Regions from separate parts of the Bradyrhizobium paxllaeri genome, predicted to be linked through region 2. Evidence: predicted binding sites of a transcription regulator. Region 2 holds the regulator's gene; each other region holds the start of a gene.

Region 1 (10,374 bases), 1.4 Mb from region 2:
CCCGCAAATTCGTTCGGGTCGACCTGCACAAGCAGGGGTTCCTGATTCCGGCGCCGGATGCGCCATGGATCCAGTGCTACATCCTCGACATATCAGACAACGGCGCCTGTCTTGATGTCGGCGACCTCGCTGTGCCGAAAATGTTCGGCCTGTCGCTGACGGCAGGCGGCGAGGTGCGGCGGGTCTGCACGTTGATCTGGCGCAGGGGCGAACTGGTCGGCGTCCGATTCGTATCGGCGAAGGAACTTCGGGGTGAGATGGCGCCGCCTGGCGAAGGCGATGCCGCTTCACGGAAGGCGTCCGCTAACTAGCGTTCGTCTTGATTCGTCTCCTGCAGCGTCTCCGCGACCAGGCGAATCCGGAACACCGGCTTTTTGGATTCATCCAGCAATTCCATCTGCCACTCGGCATTTTCAGAGAGCTTCCGGGAAACATCCGCGATCATGTCGCCGCAGACGCCGGTCATTTCCTTCCAGGCGGCGTTATGGTCGACAAATTCCGCGCCGTCATTGCTGACGCATGCATCCTCGCCATGTCGAACGCGGAAGAAAAAGACCGGCATGGCAAGCTGACCAAATGCAAAATGGGCCGCTGCCGGCCCGTGCTCCCCCAAAAGCGCTGCGGGAGTGGATTCCTGGCGTGTCGAAAGATCAATACCGGGTTTTTACGGGCCCAAGCACGTTGCCGGGCATATAAATCAGGTTATCCCTCAACCCTAACCTGATGTAATTGCTAAGAAACCTCTTCCATGAAGGGCCCGCGGAAGCAGCCGATCGACGGGTTATTCCCGTTCGGCTTTTTTTAGCTCCCGATCGATCCGGAGCTGGACCCGCCGGATTGCAAGCAGATTGAGCTTGGCTTCGGTCTTTCCTGCGACCACCCGCTCCCCGATTCGGAATTGCCATTTCCAGATGCCCGGAGCGATCGCGGTTACGCTATACTCGACGCCCTTGTGAATCATATAAGAATCCCGCTGCGGCTCCCCACCGCTTCAAAATTCAATCCCCGTACTTAAAATTGCAATTGGCATTCGGTACAGCTAGACAGAGCGTCCGTCACGTGCCGCCCTTGAACAGCGGCGAAGGGAGCGCGGGAGGTTGGAGGTACCTGCGCGGCCCCAATCCAAGGCGTTAGCATGGCGCGCCGTTGCGTCAGCTCGCGATCATTCTTCAAATGCGACGCACGGCAAATAGCACCGGCGTTGGTCGTCTGTTCGATAAATAACGGTCGCCGCGCGGGGGTGTGCGCGGCGAAGTCCTTCTCCGCTGTAGGCGTTTCAACCCCGCGGACGCGTTAAAATTCCCGGCTGTCCCGTTTTTATGCCCCGTAAAAAGCACTGCGCCGCGCAAGCGGAATATCGTCGCTTGGCGGCGCAGGCCTATTCCCCGAGTATGCAATTGCCCAGGCAAAAATTTGTCTGGGCGAGACGAAAAAGGTTCAACGCCTTCAGGCGAATTTTCCGGGCGACGAATTTCGTCTTGGCAATGGCGCGCTGAAGCGGGCGGCTTGCGCGGTGCGCATCTGCTCGCGAGGGCGGGGTGGTCCTCCAGATTTTCCCCGCCGTCGGCGACCTCGCTGCATAGCTCCATGCGGTGGGGTCGTTGGGCTGGCGCCGACGGCCAGCTCTTCGGATCCTGCGTTAGATCCTGGCCATGCCGTCGTAGTGTCTGCCGCTATAGGGACCGATATGAACACCGGTCTTCATGCACTCCGTCTTGGCGGCCGTGCACATCTGAACCCTGTCGGATCGGTCGGCGGAATCGCGAATACAGGAAGCCGCGTAGGCGCTGCAGGTGTGCGGGATCGCGCGGCGGTTCATTTGCCTGACGTAAGCGGCCGCGCGGCCACCATCGGACGACTGGCAACACTTGCCGTTCATTTTAGAGGCAGACGCGGGCGCAAGCGGGGACGACAGGACAAGGCCAGATGCGGCAAGCGACAGGATGACAGCGGCGATCTTCATTCGGCTCTCCCTTCCCGATGTTGTTATGCGCGGCATACAACCACGGCGGACGAGAGACGTCGTCTAACGATTCGGCAATGTGGGAGGATTTGGCTGAGCCGACCGAACGCATGCTCGACTACGGACAGGGACGCAGTAGAGCAGACGACGCGTTTGCAGGGGAGAAGAGCGCCGGTGGGCTGCCGCTCTCAATCCTGACGCGATGGATAAGGTTGCCGCGACGGAATGTGGGTTCGCGACGGTGCGTCTCCCGGCCGGACGGGCGGCGGCACTCGCGCGGGCTCCGGTGAGCGGTTGAGACTCAAGAGCCGTGTGAGGAGAGCGGCGCCATGGCGTTGAAGCATTGGCAGGAAGGGTTCGTAGGCGAGGGCGGTCATTTGTATCTGCATGTACGATGCATACCGCGCGCGCCTTGACGGACGGTGCAGGTAAAGCTGCAAGCACATCTAAAATTGTAAGCGACCTCGCGTCTCCCTTGCAGACCTGGCCCACAAACGATGAGGCCGCCCCGGTGGCGGCCTCATCGGAGAGCTAGCCTTTCGGCCGCTCTACATCAGGCGCCCGGGGGCTGGCGTCCGGCGCCTCTTCCCTTCTGGCCGAAAGGTCGGCGGCCTTGTCGAGAAAGCCCGCTGCGATATCCGGATCCGTGGTGGCCATTGCAAACTTGAGAAAGGTTGCCGCTTGTTCCGTCAGGTATTTTTTTCCCGGCACAATACTGGTTCCCCGTTACTACTCTTCGCGCTGCACCCGATGCGATTACGCACTGCGGCGGAATCCGTTCCGGAGAAAAAGTACAAAAGTGAACTTAGGGCGGGCGTGCCACACACGATCGCCCCGTTCGGGCCCGTGGCGGCAATGGAACGGGGCGGTCCGGCCAGTTCCGACCGTCAGCCCTCGCTCAGAAGCTTGCCGGTTTCCTTGTGGATGAAATGAAGCCGGGTGCAGGCCAGGCAGAGGACGGACACATACGAATTGGGCCCGTCCTCCGGGGCGGTCGCCGGAAGCCAATGCTGAACGTTGGTGCCCAGCCGCGGACATTTGAACAGGATGTGTCGGCCCATGGGCGAGAAATATGCCGGGCCTCCAGGGCCGGGTCACTTCCGTATATTTGCGTAGTTGGGGCTGGGCGGCCGGAAGGAGGCGTCGTTCTCATGGGGCGAGCATGCGGCAAAATGCAACCAGAATGCTCCCTAGGCTTCGGGTATGAAAACTCCGTGGTGTTACGGAATCCCCAGTGCCCTTCAAAAGTTCTATGGTGGCTGTTGCCGGGGCTGCTTTTCATCCCGAACCAATTTGTACCGGCTGGGGGCCGCCTGCGAGGCGGCCCTTTCATTTTTGCGTGCAGGCGGACCACGGCTTGCGAAGCGAGGCTGCCGGATCACGCCGGCGCCGTCCTCGCACAGTACTTGCCTGAGGCGGCCTTCTTCAGATCGGGGCTTTCAGACCGGGCGAAGCCAACCATTCGCTGATGTGTATAGCGGTTTCGTTCTGCCGGATTCGGCGCAGGACATTGTCCCGGGCGAGGCCTGGTTCGAGCGTCTCAGCCTGCGCGTGCAACTGAGCCGTATCTTCGGCCAGTCGCTGTTCTAGCGTTGATGTCTGTGTGAAACGGCGACGCTTTCGCATGCGCTGTTCCTTTCCACTGGGAGGAAGGCGGGAGCGCAATGAGGCGTTCTCATCACCGATAGAAGCCAAACACCGTGCGGTGATGATTCATAATGGATCACAGGCGGGTGCAGTTCTGTCCACTTGTGTACGCAGCGCGAGTTAACTTTAGACTGGGACACGGCCTCGGAATACGGACGGTGCCCCTGTCCTTCTATCCGGATATGCCGCCCCAACTCTCACAGGACTACTCGCAGAGGAGAGGGCTCGTAATGAAAGAGGCTGCCAATTTGAGGCGGCCTCCGGATGTCCGTCATGATCTGATTTTTGCTTGTCGTCCCGGACCACCCCGCCTGACGCATTCATTGATTTTGTTGTCCATGAGTTCGATCTCGGCGTTAGAGGGTACGTTGCAGTGGCTGGTCGGGATCGTGAAGCTAAAATACGGACCGCCATGGGTCGGTGCTGGCCGAATCCGGCTACTCCCCAGTTCAAATCAAGGTCAGCGAAAGCGACAATGTCGGAAGCCGGACAGACGGGACCGGAATTGCGATCTAATGCGGGGCCGGGCGGCCGGGATCGTACCCCAGCAATTGCTGGCTCAGGGAAGACGGCTGCCATGATGGATCGATCCCACGAGATCCCACAGGACCTCCGTATTCTCGTCCGCATTGTCTCAGCTTGCACATTAGGTCTCTGGGCATTTGCAGCAGGCTTGCTGATCGGGGTCTTTCTGTTTTCGTGACCAAGGGCTGGTGCGGGTGCGGTGCTGGCCGAAACCGGCCACTCCGTCTTTCAAGACGGGCCAACGAACTGACCCCGGTAAATGGTGCCGGGGGCTTTTGTCCGGGCTTTCGGGGGGAAAACCGCTAGTGGGCGGCATGCTTGATGTTTTTCCCGGAAGGAGAGCAAATCCGCAATAGTTCAACTTAGGATAGCGATGTCTAAATACGGACGGCGCCCGAGGGGCGAAAAGAACATATTGCGAACATAGAACAAACGTGGTACGAGATTCCTAGACGAAATAGCACCAAAAAAAGCCTCTCGCCGCCGTTTGTCCCGCTCGCGAATCCCCGCCATAAGGAGCACGTAATATGTCCGCCACTGCCCTGCGTATCGTTGAAGGATCCTCCATGGATAAGACCAAGGCCCTGTCCGCCGCGCTCTCCCAGATCGAGCGCCAGTTCGGCAAGGGCTCGGTGATGAAGCTGGGCAAGAACGACCGCTCGATGGACATCGAGACCGTGTCGACGGGCTCGCTCGGGCTCGACATCGCGCTCGGCGTCGGCGGGCTGCCGAAGGGGCGGGTGGTGGAAATCTACGGGCCGGAATCCTCCGGCAAGACCACGCTGGCGCTGCATTGTGTGGCCGAGGGACAGCGCAAGGGCGGCATCTGCGCCTTCATCGACGCCGAACACGCGCTCGATCCGGTCTATGCCCGCAAGCTCGGCGTCAACATCGACGAACTCCTGATCTCGCAGCCCGACACCGGCGAGCAGGCGCTGGAAATCTGCGACACGCTGGTGCGCTCGGGCGCGATCGACGTGCTGGTGGTCGACTCGGTGGCGGCCCTGGTGCCGAAGGCCGAACTCGAGGGCGAGATGGGCGATGCGCTGCCGGGCCTGCAGGCGCGGCTGATGAGCCAGGCGCTGCGCAAGCTCACCGCCTCGATCAACAAGTCCAACACCATGGTGATCTTCATCAACCAGATCCGCATGAAGATCGGCGTGATGTACGGCTCGCCGGAAACCACCACCGGCGGCAACGCCTTGAAATTTTACGCCTCTGTCCGCCTCGACATCCGCCGCATCGGCGCGATCAAGGAGCGCGACGAGGTCGTCGGCAACACTACCCGCGTCAAGGTGGTGAAGAACAAGCTGGCGCCGCCCTTCAAGCAGGTCGAGTTCGACATCATGTATGGTGAGGGCGTCTCCAAGATGGGCGAAATCCTCGACCTCGGCGTCAAGGCCGGCATCGTCGAAAAGTCCGGCGCCTGGTTCTCCTATGACAGCCAACGGCTCGGGCAGGGGCGCGAGAACGCAAAGGCGTTCCTCAAGGCCAATCCCGACATGACCGGCAAGATCGAGCTGGCGATCCGCCAGAACTCCGGCCTGATCGCCGAGCAGATCCTCGCCGGTCCCGCCGAGCGCGACGCCGACGGCGAGGAGCCGGCGGACGACGAATAAGTTTCAGAAACGCTTCAGGGGTTAAGGCCTGAAACGTGACGGACGGGTGCTGTAGACGTTGAGTTGCCGACGTCTTCAGCGCCCGTTTTGTTTTTGTGTATCGTCGGAGAATGCAATGAAGCCTCTGATCCTGACCGGCTGGCTGATGCCGGACTTTACAAGGGATGACTTCGCTGACCTCGCGCTGGATCTGGCTTTCTTCGACTTCGTCTGGGGACCGCAACCCTCGCCGGATGCACTCGCAGCCCACCTCGGTCCCCGCACTCCAAGCCACAGCCACGAGGGAGCCACACACTGGTCGGACTGGGGCGGTGGTCAGTGGAAACAGAGCAAAAGCAGGAAGTACCGTGATCTCAGCCTGGCTGAATTCTGCCAGCAATACGAAACCGTCGAACTATGGTTTGACGTGCGGCCGAAAGCGCAACTGAAACTGATCTGGCTGCTCGATTATTTCCGCTCTTATCCGGAAACCGTTGGCAGGTTGAAGCTGCGTCTTGTCGATCTGGAGATGATCGGGCTCGAAAAATTTGGCCGGTGGGACCCGCCGGCCGTTGACGTCACGGAAAAGGAATTGGCGACAGCGAGCGCCGCCTGGCAGGCTTGGCGATCGCCCACGCCGCTAGCCTGCTTCGATCTGCTGCGAACTGATTTGAGCGCGTTGCCGCTGCTAAAGCAAGTGTTGGTGGATATGCTTGAAGAACTGCCATCGGCATCGACCGGGCTTGGCGCCAGCGAAATGCGGATGCTGGAGATGATCGCGAGGGGATATTCACTTACCAATGCGCTTTTCCATCTCCGGCAACTTCGTCACACCTATGTATTCGGCGAGTTTGAACTCGGCAATTTGCTGGAGGGCCTTGCGCACGGCCCGATGCCAGCCGTGGCCGGCCTCGATGATGAACTGCGCACGACCAGACGAGATAACTACAGGGCCCGGGACGAGGCCTACAAGCGGAGCGAGCTTTCGCTGACAGAGTTCGGCAAAGCCATCGTCGCCCACAAGGAGGATTTTTCCCGTCACAACCCGAATCGATCGCTGGTGGGGCGGCACCAGGCTCACCAACGATCATCTGTGGCGATGGGATCAAGTCCTGGTCGCGCCGTAGCGCCATCATTGTGCCGCGTCTGCGGTGATAGCCGTGATGGGTTTCGCTCTCGCTCTACCCATCCTGTCGTATTGTTGCGCTGTCATTCCGGGGCGCATCGGAGATGCGAACCCGGAATCTCGAGATTCCGGGTTCGCGCTAAGGCGCGCCCCGGAATGACGGGCTTTCGCCCGTCACTCCGCCGCTTGCGCGTAGTCCGCCACCGGCGGACATGAGCACACCAGATTGCGGTCGCCATAGACGTTGTCGACGCGCCCGACCGGGCTCCAGTATTTGTCCGTGCGCGAGACGCCATCGGGGAAACAACCCGTGGCGCGGCCATAGGGACGATTCCATGCATCATCGACAATGTCGTGCACGGTGTGTGGGGCGTGGCGGAGCGGCGAGGCTTCAACCTTCCAGCGGCCGATTTCGATCTCCGTGATCTCGCTTCGAATCGCGATCATGGCATCGCAGAAGCGATCGATTTCGGCCTTCGATTCCGATTCGGTCGGCTCGATCATCAGCGTGCCCGCCACCGGGAAGCTCATGGTCGGCGCGTGGAAGCCGTAATCGATCAGCCGCTTTGCGATATCGTCGACGGTGACGCCGCTGGTCGTCTTCAACGCGCGGGGATCGACGATGCATTCATGCGCGACGCGGCCCTTGGCGTTCCTGTAAAGCACCGGGAAGTGCGGATCGAGTCTATCAGCGATGTAGTTGGCGTTGAGGATCGCGATCTCGGTGGCGCGCGTGAGGCCTTCGCCTGACATCATCAAAATGTAGATGTAGGAGATGGTCAGGATCGACGCCGAGCCGAACGGCGCCGCCGACACCGGACCGACGGAGGCCGGCGCGGTGCCATCCGTGGCAGGATGGCCGGGCAGGTAGGGTGCCAGATGCGCCTTGACGCCGATCGGGCCCATGCCCGGGCCGCCGCCGCCATGCGGGATGCAGAACGTCTTGTGCAGATTGAGATGGCTGACATCAGCGCCGTAATCGCCGGGTCGCGACAGGCCGACCTGCGCGTTCATGTTGGCGCCGTCGAGATAGACCTGGCCGCCATGGCTGTGGACGATGTCGCAGATCTCGGTGATGTGCTCCTCGAACACGCCGTGCGTCGAGGGATAGGTGATCATCACGGCGGCGAGATTCTTCGAATGCTTCTCCGCCTTGGCGCGGAGGTCGTCGACGTCGACGTCGCCGCGTGCGTCGCAGGCGGTCACCACCACCTCCATGCCGACCATATGGGCGGATGCCGGATTGGTGCCGTGCGCGGAGGAGGGGATCAGGCACACCTTGCGGTGCGGCTCGCCGCGCGCCGCGTGATAGGCGCGGATTGCCAAGAGCCCGGCATATTCGCCCTGCGCGCCCGAATTCGGCTGCAGCGAGATCGCGTCATAACCGGTGATGTCGCACAGCGCTTTTTCGAGCCGCCTGAACAGCACGTGATAACCCTTGGCCTGCTCGGATGGCGCGAACGGATGCAGCGAGCCGAACTCCGGCCACGTCAGCGGGATCATTTCCGTGGTCGCGTTCAACTTCATCGTGCAGGAGCCGAGCGGGATCATGGCGCGGTCGAGCGCGAGGTCGCGATCGCTGAGCTTGCGCATGTAGCGGAGCAGCTCGGTCTCGGAACGGTGCGTGTGGAACACGGGATGGGTAAGAAACGCACTGTCGCGTTTCAGGGCGGCGGGCAATGCCTCGCGCGCGGTCATCTCGAATTCGGCATAGGACAGCTTGCCGCCGAAGGCGCGCCACACCGCCTCGACGGTATCAGGCGTCGTGGCCTCATCCAGCGCGATGCCGAGCGTGCCGTCGCCCAGGCGCAGATTGATTTTCTCGGCATGCGCCCGGAGGACGATCTCGCCCTGCTTGGCCCCGACATCCACCGTCACGGTGTCGAAGAACGCCTCGCTCTTCAATGCAAAGCCGAGCTTGCGCAGGCCCGCTGCCAGCACCACCGCGCGCCGGTGCACGGTGCGCGCGATATGCGTCAGCCCTTCGGGGCCGTGATAGACCGCGTACATCGAGGCGATCACCGCCAGCAGCACCTGCGCGGTGCAGATGTTGGAGGTGGCTTTCTCGCGGCGGATGTGCTGCTCGCGGGTCTGCAGCGCGAGCCGATAGGCCGGCGCGCCGCGCGAATCCACGGACAGACCGACGATGCGGCCGGGCAGCGAGCGCTTCAGCGCGTCGCGCACCGCCATATAGGCCGCGTGCGGGCCGCCGTAACCCATCGGCACGCCGAACCGCTGCGCCGAGCCGATGGCGATATCGGCGCCGAGTTCGCCCGGCGAGGCGATCAGCGTCAGCGCCAGGAGATCGGCGGCGACGACCGCGATCGCGCCCTTGGCGCGCAGCGCCGCGATCGCCGGCTGCAGGTTGCGCACCGCGCCTGATGTACCCGGGTACTGCAGCAGGCCGCCGAACACGTCGGCCTTGTCGAGATCGGCGAGGGGATCGCCGACGACGAGAGTCCAGCCCAACGGCGCGGCGCGGGTGCGCAGCACCGCGAGCGTCTGCGGGTGCACTTCCGAATCGACGAAGAACGACTTGGTCTTGACCTGTGATGCGCGCTCGGCGAGCGCCATAGCTTCTGCCGCGGCGGTGCCCTCGTCGAGCAGCGAGGCGTTGGCGACGTCGAGCCCGGTGAGATCACAGATCATGGTCTGGAAGTTGAACAGCGCCTCCAGCCGGCCCTGGCTGATCTCGGGCTGATACGGCGTGTAGGCCGTGTACCAGGCCGGGTTCTCCAGAATGTTGCGCTGGATCACCGCCGGCAGGATGGTGCCGGAATAGCCTTGGCCGATCAGCGAGGTGAACACCTCGTTCTGCGCGGCCAGCTCGCGCATATGCGACAGCGCCTCGGTTTCGCTCAATGCCGGGCCCAGATCCAGCGGCGACTTCTGCCTGATGGAGCCGGGCAACGTCTGACTCATCAACTCGGCAAGGCTGCTCGCGCCGACGCTGTCCAGCATGGACTGGATGTCGCGGGGCGAGGGGCCGATATGCCGGCGCACGAAATCGGTGGCGGCTGCGGCTGATGTCTTGAGCGGCGCGTTCATGGGTGCCTCGCTGGAATCTGCAAATTCGGTGTCATCGTCCGCGCAGGCGGACGATCCAGTACGCCGGGAAATCAGCGATTAGGCCGAAAAGCCGCGGCGTACTGGGTCGCCCGGTCGAGCCGGGCGATGACAGTGAGTGTGTGGTGGCGGAGCGGTTCATCTTCCTCACGCCGTATGGGCCTTGTAGGCGGCTTCATCCATCAGGCCGCCGAGTTCACTTTTGTCCGCGATCTTCAGTTTGAAGAACCAGGCCTTGCCGCCGGCGTCGGAATTCACCAGTGCGGGCTCGGCGGCGAGCGCCTCGTTGACTTCGATCACCTCGCCGGAGATCGGCGCGTAGACATCGGAGGCGGCTTTCACGGATTCGACCACCGCGGCGGCTTCGGCCTTCTTCAGGGCGCGGCCGACCTTCGGAAGTTCGACGAACACGACGTCGCCGAGCTGCGACTGCGCGTAGTCGGTGACCC
Region 2 (10,374 bases):
GGCTCCGGTGATATCAGATGTGTCATCGGAGAGGCGCCAAGCCGCTACTCCGAAGCATGCCGTGAGCATCAGAGCAGTCACAAGCAGAAGGGTGCACGAAAACTGGCTCACATCATACCCCGCAACCCGCCTCGATTTGCAGAGAGCACGTCCAGCCGAGTCGGAAAATGCAGGTGGGCTGACTTAACGGCGGTTTTCCACGACGGACGAAACGCCTTTTTTGTTGCGAGCCGATTGGAAAGGTCCCCGGGGGGCCACGGTTCGCGGATGAGTTCACACCCTAGATGTCATAATACAAATGGAACTCGTATGGATGAGGACGCAGCCGGATCGGATCGACCTCTTTCTTCCGCTTGTAGTCGAGCCAGGTCTCAATCACGTCGGCCGTGAACACGTCGCCGCGGAGCAGGAAGGCGTGATCGCGCTCGAGCGCGTCAAGCGCCTGATCCAGTGATCCCGGTGTCGACTTCACGTCCTTCGCCTCGGCGGGCGGCAGGTCATAAAGATTCTTGTCGATCGGACTGCCCGGATCGATCCGGCTGGTGATGCCGTCGAGACCCGCCATCAGCATCGCGGCAAAGGCCAGATAGGGATTACACGAGGGATCCGGCGAGCGAAACTCAACCCGCTTTGCCCGCGGGTTCGGCGAATACATCGGAATCCGGCAGCAGGCCGAGCGATTGCGCTGGGAATAGACCAGATTGATCGGAGCCTCATAGCCGGGCACCAGACGCCGGTAGGAGTTCGTGGTGGGCGCGCAAAGCCCGCACAACGCCCACGCGTGGGTCAACAGGCCGCCGATGTAGTAGCGGCCGAGCTGGCTCAACTCGGCATAGTCGCCCTTGTCGTAGAACAGATTGGTCTCGCCCTTCCACAGCGACTGGTGAACGTGCATCCCCGAGGCGTTGTCCTCGAACAGCGGCTTCGGCATGAACGTTGCGGTCATGCCGTGCTCGCGGGCGGTGTTCTTCACCACGTATTTGTAGATCATCAGATTGTCCGCCATGCGAGTGAGCGTCGTGAAGCGCATGTCGATCTCGTTCTGGCCGCCGGTCGCGACTTCATGGTGATGGGCCTCGATCTGTATGCCGAGCTGTTCCATCGTCAGCACCATGTCCGTGCGGAGAGCCTGCATGCTGTCCGTCGGCGGAACCGGAAAATATCCCTCCTTCGGGCGCGGCTTGTGGCCCAGATTCGGCTCTTCCTCCTTGCCGGTATTCCAACTGCCTTCGCTGGAATCGATTTCGTGGAAGGCGTAATTGATGCCTTGTCCGTAGCGCACATCGTTAAACACGAAGAATTCTGCCTCCGGGCCGAAGTAGCTGGTATCGGCGTGGCCGGTGCCCTTCAGGTTGGTTTCGGCCTTCTGGGCGATGTAACGGGCGTCACGGCTATAGGGCTGACCGGTCACGGGATCCCTGATGTTGCAGATCAGGACTAGGGTCGACACAGGGGAATACGGGTCGAGGAACGCCGTGGCCGGGTCCGGCACGACCAGCATGTCGCTTTCCTGAATTTCCTGGAAGCCTCGGATGGATGAGCCGTCGAATCCAATGCCTTCGCTGAGAGCATCGATACTTGCTGCACTGGGTGGGACGGAAAAATGCTGCCACACCCCAGGCAAATCGGTGAAGCGCAGATCGATCATCTGCACCTTCTCGTCCTTGATCGTCTTCACGAGATCTTCAGCTGTCGCACACTTCGGAAACATGGCTTCACTCCTGTGATGGAGAGGCGCATCTTGGACGTGCCGCCAATCAGCCGCGACGAAGCGGCTTGCGACCGGTCCTGTCCACGTTCTGCATTGCCGCGCAGATAGCCTCAGCTCTGGTGAGGCCCGCGCATGATCTTCATCGCGTCTTCGATATGCCGCCAGGTTTTGGCCAGCTCGACCTCGCCTTTTGCCTCGAGCTCGATGGCGTTCTGGGCGGCTTCCGCAATGGCCTTGGGGCCATGTGCTTCCAGCAACTGCCGCGCATAGTTGTGGATTTCGATTTCTCGCATGGCGTCATGCTCCTCTCGTTCCGAGCGCAACCGTGAATTCCAGTCGAGCCGAGAGCCGTAGACGTTGACACCTGTCGTGCGCGCACAATGTGCATCCTGCTGCGGCGCACTTGCAAGAGCGCTTTTCGGGCGATGGGCTGTCGGAATTGGACGGCGGCTCCGGGTCAAGAGTCAGCCGCGCCTAACAGCCCCGGCAAATGCCGCGCATGGATTCTGCGAACTGGGCATCTTCCGGCGCCATCGGCTCTTACGGCTTTGGCTGCTGCGCAACCTGCTGGGCTTCTTGCGTCATTTGCCGGGCGGCCCGCGCGACCTCCTGGCGTTGGTAGCATGCCCCGTTCTGCTCGCGCCTCGATGAAACGGCATTGCTCGGCTGCCGTCGCGGGGGGCATCGCGAAGGCAAATGAATCCGGATAGCCCTCGAAAACTGTAGCGCCAGTCGACGTGCGTTTCTTCAGGATTCTGCATCCGTTCTGCTAGCACCCTGGATGCAGCGTCCGGTAGTCTTGCGGCCCGCACGAGATCGTAGGGTGTAAGTACGCGTGACGGAGCAGGGCGAGACGTCTGGCCGGAAGCGCGGTTACGCCGGGACCTGGCCGCCGCGCGCCGCGGCGCCGGTCGGCGGCATTCTGCCATCGCGCCCCGCATTCTGGCCGCCGCTGATCGAGGCCCTGCACGCATGGGCGCGCGCGGAAGCCGGCGCTGGGCGGCTGCTGCCCTGGGTGCCGGTGGCGTTCGGAACCGGCATCGCGTTTTACTTCGCCGCCGATCACGAGCCGGTGCTGTCGGTCGCCGCCATCGTGGCGGTCGCGCTTGGCGCGGTGGCCGTGCTGTTGCGGCGGCAGAAATTCTTTCCGGTCGCAGTGATGATCGCCGCCGTCGCGGCGGGCTTTGCGATCGCAACGTGGAAGACCGCGCGGGTCGCGCATGGCGTGCTGGCGCGGCCGATGTTTTCGGTGTCGCTGACCGGGTTTGTCGAAACGCGTGACATCCGCGAGCGCACTGACCGTTTTGTGCTGCGCGTCGTCACCATGGAGAGCGCACGGGGAAGCACAAAACTCGAGCGGGTGCGGCTGTCGGTGAAGAAGGGGACGGCGCCGCCGGTCGGCAGCTTTGTCGAACTGAAGGCTCGGCTGTTGCCGCCGCTCTCGCCGGTGCGGCCGGGCAGCTACGATTTCAGCCGCGACATGTTTTTCGCCGGCATCGGCGCCTCCGGCTTCGTGATGGGCGCGATCAAGACCACCGAGCCGCCGGAAGCCGGCGGGCTGCGCCTGCGCTATTCGGCGTTCATGCAGGGCCTGCGCGACACCATCGACGCGCGGATCAGGACCACGCTGGAGGGCGACAAGCGCGCGATTGCGACGGCGCTGTTGACCGGGCGGCGCGATGCGATCTCGCCGCCGGTGAACGATGCGATGTTCATCTCCGGCCTCGGCCATGTGCTGTCGATATCGGGCTATCACATGGCCGTTGTTGCCGGCGTCGTGTTCTTTGCGGTGCGGGCGCTGCTCGCGCTGTTTCCCGTGCTCACGGTCGGCTATGCCATCAAGAAATGGTCGGCGGCGGCAGCCCTCGCCGCCGCCGCGTTTTATCTGTTGCTGTCCGGCGCCGAGGTCGCGACGCAACGTTCTTTCTTCATGACGGCCGTGGTGCTGATCGCGGTCATGGTCGACCGCCGCGCGATTACGTTTCGCACGCTGGCGGTCGCCGCGCTGATCGTGCTGATGGTTGCGCCGGAAGCGCTGGTGCATCCGAGTTTCCAGATGTCGTTTGCCGCCACGCTTGGGCTGGTGGCGCTGGTGCAGTTCGGCATGCCGCGCCTGTTCGCGACCGCCGATCACACCGCAACCGCCCGCGCGGCGCTGTGGGGTGGCCGCGAGATCACCATGCTGCTGCTGGCTTCGCTGGTCGCGGGACTTGCGACCACGCCCTACGCGGCCTTCCACTTCCACCGGGTCACGCCCTATGGCGTGCTCGCCAATCTCGCGGCGATGCCGGTGGTGTCGGCGCTGGTCATGCCGATGGGGCTGCTCGGCCTTGTCGCGATGCCGTTCGGCTTCGACCGCCCGTTCTGGGCGCTCATGGGCGTCGGCATCGACTGGATGATCGCGGTGACGCAATGGGTCGCGGCATTGCCCGGCGCGGTCGGCCGGGTGCCGGCGTTCGGCATCGGCCCGCTGATCGCAGCGAGCCTCGGCATCATCCTGCTTGGCCTGCTGCGCACGCCGCTGCGCTGGTCGGGCGCCGCGCTGGTGCTCGCGGCGGCTCTGTGGGCGGCGAGGGCGCCGCAGCCGGATATCCTGATCTCCGCCGACGGCCGCCATGTCGGCGTCCGCGGCCAGGATGGAAGGCTGCATCTGATGCACGCGGCCAAGGGCTCTCGGGACGTTTTCCTCTTGAAGGAGTGGCTGGCGGCGGATGCCGATGCGCGCACCGCAGCCGATGCCTCGCTCACGTCAGGCGTCTCCTGCGATGATTTCGGCTGCGTGATGCCGTCCGCCGGCGGCGGCCTGGTCGCGCAGGCGTTCAGGCCCGAGGCCCTGGCCGACGATTGCGAGCGCGCGGCGCTGATTGTAACGCTGCGGCAGGCGCCTGCTTCCTGCGCGGCTTCCGTGATCGATGCCGAGCGGCTGCGGCGGCAGGGCGCCATGACGCTGCGGCGAGGCCGCGACGGATTTGTCGTCGAGGCGGCGAAACCGCGAGGGATCGACCGCCCGTGGTCGCCCGCCGTTGCGGACGCTGGTGAGGCCGACGCCAACGTTCTGGCCCCGCGCGTCGTGCCGCCCCGCGCCGTCGATGCGACGCCGGCCGAGGCGGACCTTCAGGCCGAGGAGTAGGGAACGTCAGTGCTCGTCGATGGGGGGGCTGGACGGATGGGCCGGTATCTCGAACGCGCCGAGGTGGAATTCTTCCGGTGCGTCGGGAGGTGACGGCAGGTTGACCAGCGTGAACGATGCGTCGGGAAATTGCTGCCAGACCGCAAGATCTTCGGCCGTGATCGTGAGCCAGCCGTATCTGAACATGTAACGTCCGGGCTCGGTGACGCGTCCAGCCCTTTGCCATGTAACCTTGTTGACCACCGGTTGCCCCCTCGGTGTCGGATTTTGAAAAACACATCACCATGATCCGCCGGCCTGAACCGGCGGATCGCATGCGCGTCTCGTCTATCCAGTCACGATCGAAGCGGCTGGACGCGCTTCCGTCACCTTTGGTGCACGCTCGCCACCGGTCTGAACCACCGGCAATTGCAGCACGGTCGCGCGCTGGCCTTCGCAAAGTTGCGTCACCAGCACATGGCTTCCATCGGGAAATTCGATCGCGTCATGATGACGGTCGGCGACTTCGGGTTCGATCTGATTGAACTTGCCGACCCGCCAGTCGGTGGTTCGCGTCCAGATCCAGCGGTTGTCGTATTTGACGTCCTCGGCGAACGCCAGTTCGGTGCCGGGAAGCATGCAGACCGCCACTGCTGGCTCGCGTTCCGACGCAAAGCCGCGGGTCGATGTACCGCGGAACGTCGTGGTGATCAGCGTCTCGCCGACCTGGGCAGGCCGGGTAGCCACAGCATGCAGGCTATAGTCACACATCGGATGGCTCCCTCATTTGAGATAGCTGACCCGTGTCTTTCAAGGAGGCACAGGCCCCTATCAGAGTGGACATGGCGCAGAGTCTTTTCTTGTTTCTGGGCAATTCTGCGACTGACCCACTGCGCCAAATTCACAAACGCGATAACGCGCATTGGTTCCACGCCCGCAGCAAAAAACCCCGGCCGAGGAACGGCCGGGGTTCTTACGGATGTCTGCAGGACGGCACATTGTTCAGTACTTGCGGTAAAGGCCGATCAGCCTGCCCTGAATCCGGACCCGGTTCGGCGGCAGGATGCGGACTTCATAGGCGGCGTTGGCAGGCTCCAGCGCGATGGAGGCGCCGCGGCGGCGGAAGCGTTTCAGCGTAGCTTCCTCCTCGTCGATCAGCGCCACCACGATGTCGCCGGTGTCGGCGGTCTCGTTGCGCTGAATCAGCGCCATGTCGCCGTCGAGGATGCCGGCCTCGACCATGGAATCGCCGCGTACTTCGAGCGCGTAATGCTCGCCCGAGCCGAGCATATCGGGCGGCACGCTGATGGTGTGGCTGCGGGTCTGCAGCGCCTCGATCGGCGTGCCGGCGGCGATCCGGCCCATCACGGGCACCGCGACCGGGCGATTGCCGTCATCCTCGGCGGCGGGCAAGCTCACTGTACGCTTGCCGAGCGTGCCTTCGATCACACTCGGCGTGAAGCCGCGGCGGCCATTGCCGGCAGCGGCGAGCTCCGGCAGCTTGATGACTTCGATGGCGCGGGCGCGGTTGGGCAGGCGGCGGATGAAGCCGCGCTCCTCCAGCGCCGTAATGAGGCGGTGGATTCCGGATTTCGAGCGCAGGTCGAGCGCGTCCTTCATCTCGTCGAATGAAGGCGGCACGCCGGCCTCTTTCAGCCGTTCATTGATGAAACGCAGAAGTTCATACTGTTTGCGCGTAAGCATCGCGAGCAATTCCCCGGTTGGCGTCGTCGTTTCGAATCTTCAGCGCCCAGATGGCGGGAGCGCCCAAACTCCCAGGCAGAGACACCAGCAGTCGAAACAAATCATGAACGGACACTATATGTTCGATATGTGTTCCGCAACCACTTAATTTCAGGTGAACGCGTCAAGGTTTCTGTCCGAGACGCGCCCTGTGGCGTCATTCCGGCAGCCGCAACAGCTCGCACGACGAGCCCTTGGGCGCCGCCGGCGCGAATGGCGGACGTATCACTAATGCCTGTGCCGCAGCGAGATTCCCCAAGAGCGAGGAGTCCTGATGGTTCACCGGCACAGCGATCAGCGTGCCGTCTTCGCGCGCCTCGAGGCGCGCGCGCAGATAATCCTCGCGCTGGTCGTTGGCGGCGAGGTCGCGGCCGAGCAGGGCGCTTTCTCTGACGTGATGGACGTGGTCGCGGCCCGATAATGCGCGAATCAGCGGCACCAGAAACAGGAAGCCGCAGACATAGGAAGAGACGGGATTGCCGGGCAGGCCGATCACCCGCATCGCGCCGAGCCGCCCGTGCATCATCGGCTTGCCCGGCCGCATCGCGATCCGCCAGAACGCCATCGCGACGCCTTCGGCCTCCAGCGAGCGCTTGACCAGGTCGTGGTCGCCGACCGAGGCGCCCCCCATGGTGATCAGGATGTCCGCGTCGGCCTCGCTGGCGCGGCGGATGCCTTCGGTGGTCGCGGCAACGGTGTCGGCGGCGATGCCGAGATCGACGACGTCGGCGCCTTCGGCGCGGGCCAGCGCCCGCAGGCCATAGCCGTTGGAATAGACGATCTGGCCGGGGCCGGGGTTTTCGCCGGGCATCACTAACTCGTCGCCGGTCGCGAGAACAGCGACCTTCGGGCGGCGGTGCACCGCAAGCTCCGGGTAGTTCATGCCGGCGGCGAGCGACAGGTCGCGGTCGCTGAGGCAACGCCCGCGCGTGAGCAGCACGTCGCCCTCGCGGAAGTCGACGCCGGCGGCGCGGATGTGCCGTCCCCGAACCGCGGCTTCCGTGATGGTGATGTGATCGCCGTCGGCTGCCGTGTCTTCCTGGATGATGACGGCGTCGGCACCGTCGGGGATCACGCCACCGGTGAAGATCCGTACCGCCTCGCTTTGGCCGACCTTGCGCTCGAACGGGCGGCCGGCGGCGACCTCGCCGATCACCTTCAGCCGCGCGCCGGCGCCGGCGGCATCCGCCGTACGCACCGCATAGCCGTCCATCGCTGACATCGCCTGCGGTGGCTGCGTCCGTCGCGCGGCGACGTCGCGCGCGAGGATGCGGTGGTGGGCGGCATCGAGGGCCACCATTTCTTCGGGCAACGCGTCAGCGCCGGCAAGGATCGCGGCAAGCGCATCGGCGACAGGCATCAAGGCCACGGGCAGACCTCCGTCAAATTCCAGCGCTAGATTCCAAGCGCAGTCAGTGCCCTGGCCACGTCATCCGTCGATGTCACGTGGATGGCAGAAAGGCCGCGCGCCCGCGCACCTTCGATGTTGGCGGCTGAATCGTCGAAGAACAGAATCCGCGACGCCGGCACGCCGATCGCCTTTATCACGTGATCATAGGCCTCCGCGTCGGGTTTGCGCAAACCGATGCTGGAGGACAGGAAGATCTCGCGGAAATGGCCGAGCACACCGGCATAGGCCTGCGAAAAATGCGCGACATGGGCCGGATTGGTGTTGGAAAAGGCGTAGAGCGGCAGGCGCTTGGCCGCGCCGGCCAACAGCGGTGCAATGCCGGGCATCTCGCCGGTGAAGATCGCGTTCCAACCCTCCAGGAACTGCGCGTCGGTGATGCCGATGCCGAGCGACTGGCGCAGGTTTGCAAAGAACGCGGCGTCGTCGATCCGGCCGGTCTCGTGATGCTTGAAACTGTCGTTGACGACAAAGCGGCCGGCGAGGTCGGCAGGCGCGCAGCCCGCATGCCCCGCCCAGCAGGCCATCACCTGGTCGAAACTGATATTGAGCACGACACGGCCGAGGTCGAACAGCAAGGCATCGACGGAGTGGGGCGCGGGCGGCAAATTCATGGCAGTCGTTTACAAAACTCGACTGGCCTCGGCAACGGCCACGGCGATTTACGCCCCTGCCCAATCCGGCGCTTAAGCCGGTGCGCGAGCTGTGCTAAGCGTGGGGTCGAACAGGGAGTGGTGGCATGAAAATCCTGGGTAGAATTTTGGGCGCTGCGGCAGTGATCTCGTTGCTGGCCGGACCTGCCTTGGCCCAAAAAGGTCCCGCCAGATATGGCGAGGAGGACAAGCCCAAGACGCCGGCGGAAGTCGCGGCAGAGAGGGACGCCGAGCGTGCCTACAAGCGGTCGCTCGGCAATATTCCGGAACAACAGAAGAGCAGCGATCCCTGGGGAACCATGCGCGGCGACAACAGCGCGCCAAAGGCCGACAAGGCCGCGGCAGCGAAGCCGAAGGCCAAATCCGCGGATACCAAGACCGGCACAAACGCAAAATAGAAGACACATCCCGGCGCCGTGCCGGGACAATGATGTCCGCGAGGCGAGGCAAGCATGACGGAAACGCTGCTGTTTTCCCCGATGACGATCCGGGGCCTCACGCTGAAGAACCGCATCGTGGTGCCGCCGATGCATCAATATTCGGCCGAGAAGGGCTTTCCGACCGACTGGCACCTGATGAATGCCGGCAAGTTTGCCGCCGGCGGGGCCGGCCTCGTGGTGGTGGAATCGACCAAGGTCGAGCGGCGCGGCTGCGGCACCGTCGGCGATCTCGGCATCTGGGATGACAAGTTCATCGCGCCGCTGGGCCGCCTCGTCCAGTTCATCAAGCAGCAGAACGCGGTCGCCGGCATTCAGCTCGGCCATTCCGGTCGCAAGGCGCGCGCAAGCCGACCGTGGGAGGGCGACCGCCCGCTGCAGCGAACGCCTGATATCGAGGATTGGGACGCCTGGCAGCCGGTGGCGCCGAGCGCGATCGCCCATAGCGAGAAATGGCCGGTGCCGCGCGCGCTCGAAACCGGCGAAGTGAAGGACGTGGTGCAGGCCTGGGGGCAGGCGGCGCGGCGCGCGCATGAGGCGGGTTTTGACGTGCTGGAGCTGCACGGCGCCCATGGCTACCTCGTGCATGAGTTCCTGTCGGAGCGGTCCAACCAGCGCAGCGACGAATATGGCGGTTCGGAAGCGGGTCGCATGCGCTTCCTGATCGAGGTGACGGAGGCGGTGCGGACGCACTGGCCCGACCACAAGCCGCTATTCGTCCGCCTGTCGGTCGAGGACAATGCCGGCTGGGGGCCGGAGCTGAGCGCGCGGCTGGCCAAAATCCTGAAGGCAAAAGGCGTCGACGTCATCGACTGCTCCTCCGGCGGCATCTCCGAAATGGCGCCGATCCTGGGCAAGGAGATCAAATACAGCTATCAGGTGCCGCTGTCGGAATATGTCCGGCGGCAGGCCGAGATCATGACCATGGCGGTCGGCCTCATCATCCATGGCGACCAGGCCGAGCAGATCCTGCGGGACGGGCAGGCCGATCTGATCGCGGTCGGGCGGGAAATCCTCAACAATCCCAACTGGCCGATGGATGCCGCGCTCAAACTCGGCGTCGAGGGCCCGTTCCGCAACGTTCCGCCGCAATTCGGCTACTGGCTCGGCACCCGCGCCAAGCGCGGTTTTGGAACCCGGCCCTCCACCTGGCAAACCGGCCTGCAGGGGGCCGATCAAGCGGCTTCGAATTCGTAGCGATCTCAAATTCATAAGCCGGCCCGAGCGCAAACGACACACCTGAAAACGTCCGTATTGCCGCGGGCCGGCGTGCCTTGATCCGACCAAAAAGCCATTGTGAGTTGGTGGGGCTG
Region 3 (10,374 bases), 110 kb from region 2:
TCGTGGGCTCGTCGAGGATGTAGAGCGTGCGGCCGGTGGCGCGCTTTGAGAGTTCTTTGGCCAGTTTGACACGCTGGGCTTCGCCGCCGGACAGCGTCGTCGCCTGCTGGCCGACATGGATGTAATCCAGGCCGACGCGGTGCAGCGTCTTGAAGGTTTCGCGGACGCGGGGGACGGCCTTGAAGAATTCGGCGGCTTCTTCCACCGTCATGTCGAGCACGTCCGAGATCGACTTGCCCTTGAACAGGACTTCGAGCGTCTCGCGGTTGTAGCGCTTGCCCTTGCAGGTGTCGCAGGTGACGTAGACGTCGGGTAAAAAGTGCATCTCGATCTTGATGACGCCGTCGCCCTGGCAGGCCTCGCAGCGGCCGCCCTTGACGTTGAAGGAGAAGCGGCCGGGCTCGTAGCCGCGCGCCTTGGCTTCGGGCAGGCCGGCGAACCATTCGCGGATCGGCGTGAACGCGCCGGTATAGGTCGCCGGATTCGAACGTGGCGTACGGCCGATCGGTGACTGGTCGATGTCGATGATCTTGTCGATATGCTCCAGCCCCTCGATGCGGTCGTGCGGCGCCGCGCCTTCGCTGGCGTTGTTGAGCTTTCGCGCAATCGCCTTGTAGAGCGTGTCGATCAGCAGCGTCGACTTGCCGCCGCCGGAGACGCCGGTGACGCAGGTGAACAAGCCCAGCGGAATTTCCGCCGAGACGTTTTTCAGGTTGTTGCCGCGGGCGTTGACGACCTTGATGGTGCGGCGATGGTTCGGCGGCCGGCGCTCGGGGATCGCCACCGACAACTCGCCGGTGAGATATTTGCCCGTCAGCGATTTCGGATTCTTCATGACCTCGGCCGGCGTACCTTGCGCCACGATGTGGCCGCCATGCATGCCGGCGCCGGGGCCGATGTCGAGCACGTAATCCGCGAGGCGGATCGCGTCCTCGTCATGCTCGACCACGATCACGGTATTGCCGAGGTCGCGTAGCCGCTTCAGCGTTTCCAACAGCCGCGCATTGTCGCGCTGATGCAGGCCGATCGAGGGCTCGTCCAGCACGTAGAGCACGCCGGTCAACCCCGAGCCGATCTGCGAGGCGAGGCGGATGCGCTGGCTCTCGCCGCCGGATAGCGTGCCGGAGGAGCGGGAGAGGGTGAGGTAATTCAGGCCGACGTCGAGCAGGAAGGACAGCCGCTCGCGGATCTCCTTCAGCACGCGCACGGCGATCTCGTTCTGCTGGGCGTTGAGCGCCTTCGGCACGCTCTCGAACCATTCACCGGCGCGCTTCACCGACAATTCGGAAATCTCGCCGATGTGCTTGCCGCCGATCTTGACGCAGAGCGACTCCGGCTTGAGGCGATGGCCGTTGCAGCCCGCGCAGGGAATGTCGGAGAAATACTTTGCCAGCTCCTCGCGCGCCCACTCGCTCTCGGTCTCGCGATAGCGGCGCTCGAGATTGGTGATGACGCCCTCGAACGGCTTCTTGGTGTCGTAAGAGCGGACGCCGTCCTCATAGGAGAATTTGATCTCGTCGTCGCCGGAGCCGTGCAGCAGCGCTGCCTGCGTCTTCTTCGGCAGGTCCTTCCACTTGGTGTCGAGCGTGAACTTGTAGAATTTGCCGAGCGCCGTCAGCGTCTGGATGTAATAGGGCGAGGACGATTTCGCCCAGGGCGCGATCGCACCCTTGCGCAAGGTCAGCTCCTTGTCGGGAATGACGAGATCCTCATCGATATGCTGCTCGACGCCGAGGCCGCCACAGGCGGGGCAGGCGCCGTAGGGATTGTTGAACGAAAACAGCCGCGGCTCGATCTCTGGGATAGTGAAGCCGGAAACCGGGCAGGCGAATTTTTCCGAGAACAGAATGCGCTCGGGCCCGCTCTTGTCGTGAATCTTCGCCGTCTTCTTGTCGGACTTCTTCTCTTCCGCCGCGCCCGCCGGAGCATCGGCATATTCGATCACAGCCAGGCCCTCGGCGAGCTTCAGCGCCGTCTCAAAACTTTCGGCGAGGCGCTGGCCGAGATCCGGGCGGACCACGATGCGGTCGACCACGACGTCGATATCGTGCGGGAATTTCTTGTCGAGAACAGGCGCGTCGGAAAGCTCATAGAACGTGCCGTCGATCTTGACGCGCTGAAAACCCTTCTTGAGCCATTCGGCGATCTCTTTCTTGTATTCGCCCTTGCGGCCGCGCACGACCGGCGCCAGCAGATAGAGGCGGGTGCCTTCGGGCAGCGCCAGCACGCGGTCGACCATCTGCGAGACGGTCTGACTTTCGATCGGCAGGCCCGTGGCCGGCGAATAGGGCACGCCGACGCGCGCCCACAACAGGCGCATATAGTCGTAGATCTCGGTGACGGTGCCGACGGTCGAGCGCGGGTTCTTTGACGTCGTCTTCTGCTCGATCGAGATCGCCGGCGAGAGGCCGTCGATCTGGTCGACATCCGGCTTCTGCATCATCTCCAGAAACTGACGCGCATAGGCCGAGAGCGATTCGACGTAGCGCCGCTGGCCTTCGGCATAGATGGTGTCGAAGGCGAGCGAGGATTTGCCGGAGCCGGAGAGGCCGGTGAACACGACCAGTCTGTCGCGGGGAATCTCGAGATCGACGTTCTTGAGATTGTGCTCGCGCGCTCCACGAATGGTGATCGCACGCGACGCGGAGCCGGCGTTCTGTTGGCGCTTCGCCCTTAGCACTTCGTCCATATCGGCATTTCCAGGCGCGCAGGTCGCGCGCCACGTTGGGCGCGCATTGCCGGAGCGAACCGGGATCAGGCGCCGATGATTGAAAGTCGGAACATAGGAAGAACGATGGGGAATATCCAGTGCCGAGCGCGAATCATCAACGGATTGTTTTCGCCGAGATATTTTTGGCAGCAGCAGTCAGCAGTGCCGCGCAAAAAAAGGCCGGCGCAAGGCCGGCCTTTTCTCGATCTTGGGAACTCAGGTGATGCGGGGATCAGTACCGCGCGACCGTCGGACCGCCGAAGCGGTAGTTGATGCGGGCGGTGACGATGTCAGCGTCCTGCTTGATGTCGTCGTTGCGGGTGTTGATGCCCCCGACGACGGTACGGAAGTTGTAGTTATTGGTGCCCATGAACAGATGGTTATATTCGACGCCGAACGACCAGTTCGGAGCGAAGGCGTATTCCACGCCAGCGCCAACCGTGCCACCCCAGCGGGTCTGCTCGGAGCGATCGAACACCGTGCCGAAGAACACGCTTTCGTAGCGGTTGTCGGTCACCGCAGCACCGCCCTTGACGTAGAACAGGACGTTGTTGGCGGCGTAGCCGACCTGGCCGGTGAACAGGCCGAATGCGTCGATCTTGGTGCGGTTGCTGGCGAACGGCGCAATGGCGTTCGAGCCACTGAAGTCAGCCCAGTTGCCCTGCGCTTCGAGACCGAACACCCAGTTGCCGGCCTGCCAGCGATAGCCGACCTGACCACCGATCGTGCCGCCGTCAGCGTCGTGGCATCCTTCGGAAGTCGGCGCCACCGGAACGCCGCCAATTGCGGTGTTGGTCCAGCAGTTGTGGCTCGTGCCCCAGCCGCCGTTCGCGCCGATGTAGAATCCGCTCCAGTCATACACAGCCGCGACCATCGCGGGCGCCTTGGTGTAAGGCCGGGCAGCAAGGTCGGCGGCGATCGCGGGCGCCATCCCAAGCGCGATCAAACCGGTGGTGGTCAGCAGAATCTTTTTCACGTTCTTTTTCCTTTCGCGGCCCAACGCAACAATTTCCTCAGCCGTCAATTTGAGGTTGCTTCGTCATATAGCGCGATGTTCCCGCAAATTGCTGTCGCCGAAAAACCACATCCGCGGCAAATGTGGGCATTATGCAACCATAGCTGGTGCCGACCTTGTCGGGGTACAACCAAACAAAAAGGCCGGCGCGAGGCCGGCCTTTTCATCTTCGGTGAAGGCGTAGATCAGTACCTCGCAATCACCGGGCCACCCCACCGGTAGTTCACACGCACGGTGACGAGATCGACGTCCTGGCGGATGCGATCGCTGCCGAAGGCGAGTCCCCCCACAGTGATGAAGTCGTGGGTGCGGTCCTGCATGAACAGGTGGTTGTATTCAATGCCGGCCGACCAGTTGGGGGCAAAGCCGAATTCGAGGCCCGCGCCGACTACGCCACCCCAGCGGGTGTCGTCACCGGTGGTGGCAACCACGGCGCCCGTGGCAGTATCACGGATGCGGAAACGATCCCCCGTAACGGCCGCACCGCCCTTGACGTAGAACAGAACGTTATTGGCGGCCCAACCGACCTGGCCCGTGATCAGGCCGAACGCATCAATGCGCGACTCGTTGCGGAGCGTCGGATCGAACAGGCTCACATTGTTGCCCTGGAAGTCGGCCCAGTTGCCCTGGCCTTCAAGACCGAACACCCAAGTGCCGGCCTGCCAGCGATAGCCGAGCTGACCGCCGGCGGTGCCGCCGGTTGCATCGTGACAGCCTTCGGGGAAGGCCGGAACGATAGGACCGATGCCGTCGTTGGTGAGATCCCAGCACTTGCGGCTCGAACCCCAGCCGCCGTTGGCGCCGATGTAGAAACCGCTCCAGTCATACACCACGGCGACCGGCGCCGGCGGCGCCTTGGTATAGGGGCGCGCCGCAAGGTCGGCGGCGGCCGCAGGCGCAGCAAACGCGATGAGAGCAACCGTACCTAACAGAAACTTCTTCATCCTCTGATCTCCAGCTCTTGCCCGCTTCCCGTTGGTCCCGAAGCGTTGCCGTGATGACGCGAACGCCCGCGCCGATGGGTAATTCTATATCGCGACTCGCGCGAAAATGGCGTGTCCCGGGTGCAACAGGTGAGAGCCAAGTTATATGCACAACACCATGATTACGCTGGTATAATTGGAACCGAAAAGGGGGCTTTCGGGTTCCATTTCGGCTCTCCGTGGGTTCCCGGAATTCGCTTGGCGGTTGTAACGTCGCGGCCAGGCCCTAGTGGGTGTTGGCGGGAACAAAGCTGGAACGCGCGTCCGGGCGATGCTATATGTGGATAACCGCCGGCTTGGCGAGGGATCGCCAAGTCAGCGGGGCCTGCGAGCGTATAGGGTCCGGTTCGGATGTCCAAAGCGGACAGGCGACAGGTCAAGCGGCAGGTCAAGAATTGAAGAACGTCCGGCGACAGCCGCCGGGCCAGTGATTTTTGCCGGCGATATCGAGTGGAGAGCGGCGATGGCGGGAAGTGTGAACAAGGTGATTCTGGTCGGCAACCTCGGCAAGGATCCGGAGATCCGGCGTACACAGGACGGGCGGCCGATCGCCAATCTGAGCATCGCGACCTCGGAGACCTGGCGCGACAAGGGCACCGGCGAGCGCAAGGAAAAGACCGAGTGGCACCGCGTCGTGATCTTCTCCGAACCGCTTTGCAAGATTGTCGAGCAGTATCTGAAGAAGGGCGCCAAGGTTTACATCGAGGGCGCGCTGCAGACCCGCAAATGGACCGACCAGAGCGGCGTCGAGAAATACTCGACCGAAGTCGTGCTGCAGGGTTTCAACTCGACCCTGACCATGCTTGATGGCCGCGGCGGCGGCGGAGGCGGCAGCTTCGGCTCCGACGACGGAGGCGATTTCGGCTCCAGCGGTCCGGTCTCGTCGGCACCGCGGCGGGCGGTAGCGGCCGGCGGCCGCAACAGCGACATGGACGACGACATCCCGTTCTAGCGCAGGGTCTTCTAGTGAAGGCTCGTTCTGGAGCAGGGCGTTCCGGCGGCACATTGCCCTCGCAGGAAATTCGTTGGCGGGAACGGGCTTTGCGCCGGGCCTACTTCAATGCGCCGATGCAAGAACGAGCGGCATTCGGCTGACTGCGCTTGTGGGCGTATTTGCGATCTGAGCGTGCGGCCGGTTCGCCCCGGCCGTTATGGTTTTAATATTTACATGAGGTATTTCACCTAAGCTGCTCCCAGCCCCGAACGCCAATCGGATCTGGAGCGCCTACCGATGAGCCTCGCACCGCTGCTGGAGGCCCCCGGGACCATCCCGCTACACGCCTTCGCCGCGATGGCGGCGTTTGCACTTGGCATAGTTCAGTTCGCCGCACCAAAAGGGACGTTGCCGCACCGGACCATCGGCTGGATCTGGGTGGTGCTGATGTTTACGGTCGCAATCAGTTCGTTCTGGATCCACGAGATCCGTCTGCTCGGACCGTTCAGCCCAATTCATCTGCTCTCGATCTTTGCGCCGATCATGCTGGTGCTCGCGGTGCTGCATGCCCGCCGGCACAATGCCGGCGCGCACAAGAAGGCGATGATCTCGATCTTCTTCGGCGCGCTGATCGTCGCCGGCGTGTTCACCTTCCTGCCGGGCCGGATCATGCATGCGGTGGTTTTCGGCCCATAGAAAGAGGTAATAAAACACCGTTTTGACGGCTTCGTTCCGGCCCGGAAATGGCCGTTCCAGCAGCAGCCAAAAAACCTTCTTGCGATGCCGTAAGTCCATGAAAAAACGAGCGGAAAAACAGCTCCTCCTGAAAGCTACGGGGTGGTTATCGGACCCCCGATGCGCTATATGATTCCCGACTGAGAACTGACTGGATTCCCCTTTGTCCGACAACGAAGACGACAAGCCCGGCGAGCCGCCGGAGCACTCTGACATCCGTCCCGTTTCCATCCTCGACGAGATGAAACGTTCCTATCTCGATTACGCCATGAGCGTGATCGTGGCGCGTGCGCTCCCCGATGCGCGCGACGGATTGAAACCGGTGCATCGGCGCATTCTCTACGCGATGCATGAGAACGGTTTCGAGTGGAACAAGCCGTACCGCAAGTCGGCGCGCACGGTCGGCGACGTCATCGGTAAATACCATCCCCACGGCGACCAGTCGGTCTATGACGCGCTCGTGCGCATGGCGCAGGATTTTTCCATGCGCGTGCCGCTGATCGACGGCCAGGGCAATTTCGGCTCGGTGGACGGCGATATGGCGGCGGCCATGCGCTACACCGAATCCCGCCTCACCAAGATCGCGCAGACCCTGCTCGATGACATCGACAAGGATACCGTCGACTTCCAGCCGAACTACGACTCTTCCGAAAAAGAGCCGTCGGTCCTGCCGGCGAAATTCCCGAATCTTCTGGTCAACGGCGCCGGCGGCATCGCAGTCGGCATGGCGACCAACATCCCGCCGCACAATCTCGGCGAAGTCATCGACGCCTGCGTGGCGCTGATCGACAACCCGGCGCTCGGCATCGACGACCTCATCAACATCGTCCCCGGACCGGATTTCCCGACCGGAGGCATCATCCTGGGCCGCCAGGGCATCCGCTCGGCCTATCATCTCGGCCGCGGCTCGATCGTGATGCGCGGCAAGGTCACGATCGACACCATCCGCAAGGATCGCGAGGCGATCATCATCACCGAAATTCCCTACCAGGTGAACAAGGCCACCATGGTGGAGCGCATCGCCGAACTGGTGCGCGAAAAGAAGATCGACGGCATTTCCGACCTGCGCGACGAATCCGACCGCGACGGTTTCCGCGTCGTCGTCGAATTGAAGCGCGATGCGGTGCCCGACGTGGTGCTGAACCAGCTCTATCGCTTCACGCCGCTGCAGACCAATTTCGGCGCCAACATGGTGGCGCTCGATGGCGGCCGTCCGCAGTTGATGAATTTGAAGGACCTGCTGACGCTGTTCATCGCGTTCCGCGAGCAGGTGGTCACGCGTCGCACCAAATTCCTGCTCAACAAGGCCCGCGACCGCGCCCATATCCTGGTCGGCCTCGCCATTGCGGTCGCCAATATCGACGAGATCATTCGCGTCATCCGAACCTCGCCCGATCCGAACACGGCGCGCGATATCTTGATGTCGCGCGACTGGCCGGCAAAGGACGTGGAGGCGATGATCCGCCTGATCGACGACCCGCGTCACCGCATGGCGCCTGATGGCACCGCGCGGCTGTCGCTGGAGCAGGCCCGGGCCATTCTCGATTTGCGCCTGCAGCGCCTGACCGCGCTCGGCCGCGAGGAAATTTCCGAAGAGCTCGACAAGCTGGCGGTTGAAATCGCCGACTACCTCGAAATTTTGCGTTCGCGCGCACGCGTGCAGGCGATCATCAAGGACGAGCTTGCCGCGGTGAAGGACGAGTTCGCCACCCCGCGCAGAACTGTGATCGTCGAGCAAGAAGGCGAGGTCGAGGACGAGGACCTGATCCAGCGCGAGGACATGGTGGTGACGGTCTCGCACGCCGGCTACGTCAAGCGCGTGCCGCTCTCGACCTATCGGGCGCAGCGGCGCGGCGGCAAGGGCCGCGCGGGCATGCAGACCCGCGACGAGGATTTCGTCAGCCGCCTGTTTGTGGCCTCGACCCACACGCCGGTGCTGTTCTTCTCCTCGCGTGGCCAGGTCTACAAGGAAAAGGTCTGGCGGCTGCCGATGGCGGCGCCGAATGCGCGCGGCAAGGCGATGATCAACATCCTGCCGCTGGAGCAGGGCGAGCGCATCACCACCATCATGCCGCTGCCGGAGGATGAATCCTCCTGGGCCAATCTCGACGTGATGTTTGCCACGACAGGCGGCACCGTCCGCCGCAACAAGCTGTCCGACTTCGTCGATGTCCGCCGCTCCGGCATCATCGCCATGAAGCTCGGGGAGGGCGAGTCGATCGTCGACGTCCAGATCTGCACCGAGCATGACGACGTGCTGCTGACGGCGGCCGGCGGCCAGTGCATCCGCTTCCCCGTCACCGACGTGCGCGTCTTCACCGGCCGCACCTCGATGGGCGTGCGCGGTATCGCGCTGGCGGAAGGCGACAAGCTGATCTCGCTGGCGATCCTGCGCCATGTCGAGACCACCTCGGACGAACGTTCGGCCTACCTCAAGATGCGCCGCGCGGTCGCCGGCGAAACCGCGGCGGAAGAACCTGTTGATGCGGAAGGCGAGGAGGCCTCAGGCTCGCTCCAGCTCTCGCAGGAGCGCTACGCCGAAATGTCGGCGCAGGAGCAGGTCGTGCTGACGGTCTCCGTCAACGGCTACGGCAAGCGCACCTCGTCCTACGAGTACCGCACCACCGGCCGCGGCGGCAAAGGCATCGTGGCAATGAGCGTCAACAACCGCAACGGCAAGCTGGTGGCGTCATTCCCGGTCGAGGAATCCGATCAGATCATGCTGGTGACTGACAAGGGCCAGTTGATCCGCTGTCCGGTCGAGGGCATCCGCATCGCCGGCCGCTCGACCCAAGGCGTGATCGTGTTCGATACCGCCGAGGACGAGCACGTGGTCTCGGTCGAGCATATTTCCGAAGACGAGAACGGCGAGAACGGAAACGGCGGCTAGCGCATGCGTGTGGATCCTCTGGGTGAGTGGGGGTCGCAAACTCAACTTACCCCCTGACCACCTGCCACCCATAGGATCTACGACGTTAGGCGCCTTCAGCTCACCGCGTCAGGGCTCCGGGTGGGTAAACCAACCCTTAACCATAGATTGTTAGGATTTTGCTGTATCCGGGTGGTGACCGTCCGGCCAACGGGAGCAAAATCATGCCCGTCGAGATGCTGACGTATGCCGAACTGGGCGAAAGGCTTACCGTTTCGCCAGAAGCCGCGCGTGCCCTGGTAAAGCGGCACCGATGGCCGCGCTCCCGCTCCAACGACGGCAAGACGCTGGTCCAGGTCGATCTCAGCGAATTCAGCCATTCCCCAACACCTCGCCAGCCGCAAACGCCGCCCGGTCAACAGGTGGTCACCGCCCTGAAGCAGCGAATCGAGAGTTTGCAGACCGAGCTGGCGGAGATGAAGGTGATTGCCAGCGGCCATCGGGCCGACTTCGAGAGAGAATGCGAGCGCACCAACAAGCTGCTGGCTGAACTGCTCAAGGTCAGCACGGAAAGCGTGGGAGCCCGGGAAAGGGCGGCTCTGCTCGAAGGCAAGCTATCGATGCTGACGCAGCCTTGGCGACGCCGGCTGGTCGATGCGTTCACCTTGGCCCTGCCACAGGTCGTCTCCAACCCTCGCGAGAGCGCCAGCCCGATCGCCCAGTCGCAGAATTGAACTGACCTGCCGACGCGCCGGGCTTCGCCGTGGCCGACACAAACAGGCGATCGCGACTCGCGCCGCCATAGATCGCTTCGCTCATCCAGGCTACGCGCTGAAATAGTCTGCTTGTTGACGGGAAGTCACTCGCCTTCCTTCGAACCGCCGCTCGCGACCCCATTGCGTACCGAGTCGTTCCCGCATCAAATCGCGCAACGGTATGGCCTCCCGAAGGGTCCGGCTCGAGGCTAAGACGGAGACGAGACCCAGCGCCATCAGCAGCATGCCAATCCAGCTTGCCGTGGAGTCCCACCCGTCGTCGGCTGTCTCGGCGAGGGGAAGGGCGGCCGGCGACAGGGAGGCGGCAACCACTTCGCTGGCGGCTGGCGCGGCTGACAGAAGCGTCTCCACG

What was found. Region 2 encodes LexA, which represses DNA repair genes until DNA is damaged. Its sites were predicted from a motif close to TGTTCNNNNTGTGTTCNG; they were not measured.
Region 1: the regulator LexA is predicted to act here: its motif matches at 4,542-4,559, upstream of recA (recombinase RecA).
Region 3: the regulator LexA is predicted to act here: its motif matches at 2,777-2,794, upstream of uvrA (excinuclease ABC subunit UvrA).

Annotation. Positions count from the first base shown of each region.
Region 1 covers NZ_CP042968.1:3,190,023-3,200,396, forward strand. Annotated here, with positions in the region: gene LMTR21_RS15050 (PilZ domain-containing protein) at 1-311, shown strand, start outside; gene LMTR21_RS15055 (DUF6894 family protein) at 308-562, opposite strand; gene LMTR21_RS40855 (hypothetical protein) at 782-961, opposite strand; gene LMTR21_RS15065 (hypothetical protein) at 1,640-1,963, opposite strand; gene LMTR21_RS15070 (hypothetical protein) at 2,495-2,674, opposite strand; gene LMTR21_RS15075 (hypothetical protein) at 3,389-3,589, opposite strand; gene recA (recombinase RecA) at 4,663-5,754, shown strand; gene LMTR21_RS15085 (hypothetical protein) at 5,870-7,075, shown strand; gene gcvP (aminomethyl-transferring glycine dehydrogenase) at 7,034-9,907, opposite strand; gene gcvH (glycine cleavage system protein GcvH) at 10,073-10,374, opposite strand, start outside.
Region 2 covers NZ_CP042968.1:4,593,463-4,603,836, reverse strand. Annotated here, with positions in the region: gene glnA (type I glutamate--ammonia ligase) at 281-1,711, opposite strand; gene LMTR21_RS21975 (hypothetical protein) at 1,822-2,004, opposite strand; gene LMTR21_RS21970 (ComEC/Rec2 family competence protein) at 2,547-4,841, shown strand; gene LMTR21_RS21965 (hypothetical protein) at 4,848-5,027, opposite strand; gene LMTR21_RS21960 (hypothetical protein) at 5,169-5,591, opposite strand; gene lexA (transcriptional repressor LexA) at 5,823-6,524, opposite strand; gene LMTR21_RS21950 (molybdopterin molybdotransferase MoeA) at 6,721-7,932, opposite strand; gene LMTR21_RS21945 (HAD family hydrolase) at 7,959-8,585, opposite strand; gene LMTR21_RS21940 (hypothetical protein) at 8,711-9,022, shown strand; gene LMTR21_RS21935 (NADH:flavin oxidoreductase/NADH oxidase) at 9,077-10,258, shown strand.
Region 3 covers NZ_CP042968.1:4,483,211-4,493,584, reverse strand. Annotated here, with positions in the region: gene uvrA (excinuclease ABC subunit UvrA) at 1-2,689, opposite strand, end outside; gene LMTR21_RS21440 (outer membrane protein) at 2,943-3,686, opposite strand; gene LMTR21_RS21435 (outer membrane protein) at 3,911-4,669, opposite strand; gene LMTR21_RS21430 (single-stranded DNA-binding protein) at 5,172-5,660, shown strand; gene LMTR21_RS21425 (DUF2306 domain-containing protein) at 5,940-6,338, shown strand; gene gyrA (DNA gyrase subunit A) at 6,541-9,267, shown strand; gene LMTR21_RS21415 (hypothetical protein) at 9,471-9,980, shown strand; gene LMTR21_RS21410 (hypothetical protein) at 10,071-10,374, opposite strand, start outside.